DNA from 2 places in the Xenorhabdus sp. KJ12.1 genome. Region 1 is predicted to be linked to the other one. Evidence: predicted binding sites of a transcription regulator. Region 1 holds the regulator's gene; the other holds the start of a gene.
The links. The regulator LexA, encoded in region 1, represses DNA repair genes until DNA is damaged. The targets are predictions, from matches to a motif close to TNCTGTATGTACATACAGNA.

Region 1 (3,218 bases):
TATCTTTCTAAATGGGTTTCAAAAGTAACGGATATCTGTGATTAGCTTTAATCTTAAGATAATCACCACACTATATTAGTGCGTAAGAAAAAATAAAATTAAGGCATAAAATGGACATCTCTAAATACTCTAAGAACTGGCAAGAACGATTTAAATTTTTTGAAAAAAATGGGGCTCCTTCTTCTAAAGAATATCAAGCTGCTTTTAAAAAGGCACCTTATATAACGCGCATCAAGATAAATATGAACTTCTTTGCATTTTTCTTTGGCATTCTCTACTTTATTGTACTTGGAATGTGGAAAAAAGGATTAACCATACTCGGTATCGGGGTCGCTTTATTTTTTGCTTTCTTTATGATTAGCGCGATAGTCCCTCTATCCCTTGAAACTGCAAATTTTATTAGTATTTTTCTGGGAGCTATGAATGCTGCATTATATGGTGTAACAGCTAATTATTCTTATTACCTAAAAGAAAAAGAAGGTGATGATAGCTGGAATCCATTCAAAGGCCTTAAAATGATCTAAGAATAGAATACATCGTGTGAACACCTCTCTCAGCCACAAAAAACATGGTAATATTAAGTCATTAGCATCGTGTAGGTGTGAGAGGTGTAATGAAAACTATCAATCAAAAAAAATTACTGACGCAGGCTGAAGCAATCTGTCTGTCACGAGGGGTTCGTTTAACACCTCAACGCCTTGAAATTCTGCGCTTGATTTCAGCCCAACCGGGTGCAATCAGTGCTTATGATTTGCTGGATCTGCTACGTGAAGTTGAGCCACAGGCAAAGCCGCCAACTGTTTATCGAGGGTTAGAGTTTTTACTGGAGCAGGGTTTTGTTCACAAAATAGAATCTACAAATAGTTATGTGGTGTGTCATCACTTTGAAGAACCATGCCATACATCAGCAATGTTTCTTTGTGATAATTGTGGTTCTGTTACCGAGCAGGATGCTGAAGATATCGAATCAGCGATACAAAATTTAGCACAGCGTGCAGGGTTTCATTTGCGGCACAGTGTCATAGAAGTCCACGGATTATGCTCTTCTTGCCATGAAACAAACTCGTGTATGGAGTGAGTTTGAAATTACCTTATCAGGCGGTCATTACTTGATGATAAATTCATTAAATTCTACGTCCCCGCATAAACATGTGCTTAGCGGGTACTACGAAAAATGACCGCCCAGAATGGGTAATGTATAATTATCCGCTTTTACAATCAGAACCAATCCCCGTTACGAATCACGCCAACTGCTAACCCTTCAATGGTGAAATTCTGTTCGCGTAAATCCACAACGATAGACTTAAACTCAGGATTTTCAGCAATCAGTTCTATCTTGTTTCCTGTTTGTTTGAAACGTTTTACTGTGACTTCATCTTCAATCCGTGCCACGATGACCTGCCCGTTATGAACATCCTGCGTTTTATGCACAGCGAGTAAATCACCATCCATAATACCGATATCCTTCATGGACATACCACGGACACGCAATAGAAAATCAGCATTCGGTTTAAATAATTCCGGATCCACTTTGTAATGGCTTTCAATGTGTTCCTGAGCCAATAGTGGTTCACCAGCAGCCACACGACCAATGAGTGGTAATCCAGCCCCTTCATCTTCCTCTTCAAGTAGCAAACGGATACCTCTGGAAGCACCAGCGATAATTTCTATCACCCCTTTACGCGCAAGTGCTTTTAAATGCTCTTCTGCTGCGTTAGGTGAACGAAAACCAAGACGCGCGGCAATTTCAGCACGTGTCGGTGGCATACCCGTCTGCGAAATATGGTCACGCACCAAGTTATAAACTTCTTGCTGCCTGGCTGTTAATGCTTTCATTTCGCCCCCTGTTTGTTTATACAGTCTGACTGTGAGTATATACAGCTAAAATTGAATTGGGAACCAGTCAGAATGTAAAAGCCGCTAAATAACGATTTTTGACGAAAAATACACCACATTAACGGGTGAAATACGACCAAATAATTATCACCCACGTAAATAGTGCTAAAATCATGGCTAAAAATACCGCAGCTGAGCCCATATCCTTTGCTCGCCCCGATAGTTCGTGATATTCGCTGCCAATACGGTCTACAACCGCTTCAATAGCGCTATTAAGCATTTCCACAATAAGCACTAACATAACTGAACTAATGAGAAAAAGTCTCTCAAACATGCCGAAATCAAAGGAGAATGCCACAATAATTGCTAAAATAGCTAAAACTACCTCCTGTCGGAATGCAGCCTCATTTTTCCATGCAGCTTTAATACCTTTTGCCGAGTACCCAGCCGCTTTAATTATGCGGGTTAAACCTGTTGATTGGTTAGCCATAAAAATTTTCTTCAAGAATCATAATAGTTTTAAGATCATATAACTTTTAGTCCCTATTATTATCTTATTTACACAGATCTCAAAATCTGTTTCTGGTATGCTTGCCGCGCATTGCTAACAAGAGGCTTAAAGCAGTTATGTCAGCTTGGCGTAAAATATATTACAACTTATTGAATTTGCCGATAAAACTTTTAGTTAAAAGTAAACTTATTCCAACGGTTCCTGTTACGGAGCTGAGTCTTGATACGACTCGGCCTATTCTGTATGTGTTACCGTATCATTCAAAGGCCGATTTATTGACTCTGCGTCAACAGTGTCTTGCTCAGGATTTACCTGATCCGCTAGCGCCTTTGGATATTGATGATACACAGCTTCCAAGCTATGTCTTCATTGATGATGGCCCGCGTGTATTCAGTTACTATGCGCCTAAACATGAGTCTGTGAAGATTTTCCATTCTTATCTGGATTTACATCGTAGTAATCCTGATTTAGATATTCAGATGGTGCCTGTTTCTGTGATGTTCGGGCGCTCTCCCGGGCGTGAAGGTCAGGAAACCAATACAGCTCCTCAGCTACGCCTGCTTAACGGGATCCAGAAGTTTTTTGCAATCCTGTGGCTTGGGCGAGATAGTTTTGTCCGTTTTTCCGCACCGGTATCATTACGCAGTATTGCTGATGAACATGGCACAGATACAATTATTGCCAATAAACTCGCCCGCGTTGCACGCATACACTATTCCCGCCAACGTTTGGCTGCTGTCGGGCCACGTTTACCTGCGCGGCAAGATCTGTTCAGAAAGTTACTGGAATCAAAAGCGATTGAAAAAGCGATTGCTGATGAGGCTCGCAGCAAGAAAATTTCGCCAGAAAAAGCGAAACAGAACGCAATCAA
Region 2 (3,218 bases), on a different contig from region 1:
CAGCATATCTTGTTGTTGCGCATCCATTTTCTGTTCTTCAGCCTCAGCATTAAGCTCTTCCTGTCTCTCCTTTTCTTTTCGCTGTAAATGTTCAGCCAAACGATGAGAAGGAACTTTAACGCCATACAATTCACGGCGAGTCGGTATCCGTACTGGGTTCGGTCTCGGCATCTCGGGACCAATACCTTGTTTTACCTGCGGGTTTCTTACTGACACAGCAGGAGTTGTTACCGGACGCTGCAACTCATCATCGTTATCAGGTAATGGCGACACAGCTAAAATATCCTGCACTGTAGCTGAATGAATATTGGCTGGAGATAGGTCTGGTTCCGGCACAGTATGCGACGCATTACTAAACTCTGCGGTTATATTCCTTGTTTGCTCATCACCCGGCAGTTCAAATGTATAACGGGTAGGTTCTGCTTCCTGAGTATTCTCAGCCTGCTCTGATATAGCCTGAGTTGTTTCCGGAACAATAGAAACCAGAGGTTCAAATGAAGCACTCTCAGATGCAATGCTTCCAGATGAAATACTGACAGGAGAAAGGCTTTCTTCTGATTTTTCGCTTTCTGGCTGCTTTGAATCAATATTCGCTAATTCTGCTACCGTTGGTGTTACCAACAACGCATCGTCTTCATCGACAATACCTGAATTCTGCATAATGTCAGCAGTAGCAGGCTTATTCCCATTATGACCAGATTCTTTTTCAGCTCCAGAGGAAGCAGAGACTGCATCTTTTTCCAGTAGCAGCTCTTCCTGTTCTTCATCATATTCAGATTCAGGACGGCTACGATTGAGGACAAAGCTAATTGAATCGAGAATACAAGCGCCAATTTTTTCTGCAATAGTAAGCCAGGACCAACCAGTAAATAGCGTAAATCCAATAACCCAAATACCAAGCAGGGCCAGAGTGGTACCCAGAATATTGAGCCACGGCAAAACGGCGTTACTGAATAAACTGCCAACTACACCACCTGACGCAAAATCATTGAAATCATCAATATTAAGTTCTGCTAAACCACATGAAGTCAGGATAAGTGCCAAGGCACCAATAATACGTAATGCGAGCGTGAAAAAATCTACATACTCTTGCCTATCTTTCTGACGGAAAGCATTCCAACACCCTAAAAAGATCAATGGCGGGACTGCATAGGCAAGAATACCGAATGCGGAAAATAGTATGTCTGATAACCACGCACCAACACTGCCACCTAAATTATGGACAGGCTCATGCCAGGCAGTTTGGGACCAGCTGGGGTCGGAAGGATGAAAACTGACAAGTGCTACCATTAAGTAGACGGCACATATAGCAATAACCAACAGAATGGCTTCCAGAAGCCTGCGGCCACTGCTGACTCTTTTTAATTTAACACGTTTGTCTTCTGTATATTCCTGGTTCAAGAAAGGCTCTCCAGGTTTTCCTGTAGATTAAACGGAACAACGCTGAGGGCAGCTCAGCGTTGAAACTGTATGCATAAACAGGAGTGTACCTAACTTTTTCCTGTTTTGCATCTATGCACTGTACATTGTAGACAAAAGCTTAACGAGTCTTAATTACCAGACGGTTACTCTGTTTCACTTCTTCCATAACTACATAAGTACGAGTATCGTTAACACCCGGAAGGCGTAGCAGGGTTTCACCCAGCAATTTACGGTACGCAGACATATCTGGTACACGTGTTTTCAGTAAGTAGTCAAAATCTCCAGAAACTAAATGACACTCTTGAATTTCTTCAAGTTTTTGTACGGCAGTATTGAACTGCTCAAAAACATCTGCTGCTCCGCGATTCAGGGTGATTTCAACGAATACCAGCAATGATGCATCCAGGTAGTGAGGATTCAACAACGCCGTATAACCAGAAATAAAACCCTGACGCTCTAAACGACGTACACGCTCCAGACAAGGAGTTGGTGATAACCCTACTCGTTTGGATAATTCCACATTAGAAATACGGCCGTCTTTCTGCAATTCATTAAGGATATTACGGTCTATGCGATCAAGATCTTTTCCTGGACGCTTCTTATTATCTATCATCTTATTGCTCTCTCTTTATATTCCTACACCCATAACATTTTCCCTATCTCTTTTAAGCAGTTGAGCTGGAAAAGATGTCTTCAAAGGCTAAAGCTCAATCTGTAACCAAGGTTTGGGGCCTGCACGTAATCTTCCAGAACACAATTTCCCAGAACTCGATTAACCAAAATACGACTTACTAGAACACCGTCTTCCAGAATGTAATTTCCCAAAACACGATTTTCCCAAAACATTGGGTTTCCCAGAAAGCAGCTTATCGGCAATTTTTAATATTCTATGAGAAAATCATCCCCTCAGAATTGTCTATTCTATAGAAACAATTGATTAGCGAGGTAGATAATTATCTCTTACACAGATGTTTTCGCAAATGCATAGCCGATTGTCAAAGTAAATGAACAAAAATCAGAACAACATACCAAACAAATTTTCGGTAAATCGCCTTAGTCGCTCGTTTCATGACTAAAACGCATAAATGATGTTCAATTCAAAATGTTAAGCACTTACTCCTTACATTCCCATTACATCATAGTTACTATCTATCGGTAAAATCGTTAATAACATGAATATTTTATCTGATAATCGCTTTTTTTAACTTATCATTTCTCCTACAATCCCTAAATCCACGATATGTGATAATGGAAATGAGGTATTCATGAGTACAGCCAAACACAGTAAGCTCATCATTCTTGGCTCAGGTCCTGCTGGTTATACTGCTGCTGTTTATGCAGCCCGTGCTAATCTAAGTCCCGTACTCATTACAGGGGTTGAGAAAGGCGGCCAATTAACCACCACGACTGAAGTTGAAAACTGGCCCGGTGACCCTGAAGGGCTGACAGGCCCTGGCTTGATGGAGCGTATGTTCCAGCACGCTGAAAAGTTTCAGACAGAAATTGTTTCCGACCACATTAGGAAAGTTGATTTCTCAAAAAAACCATTCCATCTGTATGGTGATGATCAAGAATATAGCTGTGATGCTCTGATCATCGCAACTGGTGCTTCGGCTCGCTATTTAGGCTTACCTTCCGAGGAAGAATTCAAGGGGCGTGGTGTTTCTGCCTGTGCAACCTGTGATGGTTTCTTCTACCGTAAACAAAAAGTTGCAGTTGTCGGTGGTGGTAATACCGCTGTTGAAGAAGCATTGTATCTGGCAAACATTGCATCTGAAGTTCACCTGATACACCGT

Region 2: a site for LexA is predicted at 1,465-1,484, ahead of AACS92_RS07095 (DNA translocase FtsK 4TM domain-containing protein). Genes of this name have one in related genera too.

The regions. Positions count from the first base shown of each region.
Region 1 is NZ_CAWNQH010000095.1:8,040-11,257, reverse strand. It holds gene AACS92_RS17510 (DUF2628 domain-containing protein) at 111-524, shown strand; gene zur (zinc uptake transcriptional repressor Zur) at 614-1,078, shown strand; gene lexA (transcriptional repressor LexA) at 1,219-1,836, opposite strand; gene AACS92_RS17495 (diacylglycerol kinase) at 1,955-2,326, opposite strand; gene plsB (glycerol-3-phosphate 1-O-acyltransferase PlsB) at 2,464-3,218, shown strand, end outside.
Region 2 is NZ_CAWNQH010000060.1:37,049-40,266, reverse strand. It holds gene AACS92_RS07095 (DNA translocase FtsK 4TM domain-containing protein) at 1-1,401, opposite strand, end outside; gene lrp (leucine-responsive transcriptional regulator Lrp) at 1,541-2,035, opposite strand; gene trxB (thioredoxin-disulfide reductase) at 2,688-3,218, shown strand, end outside.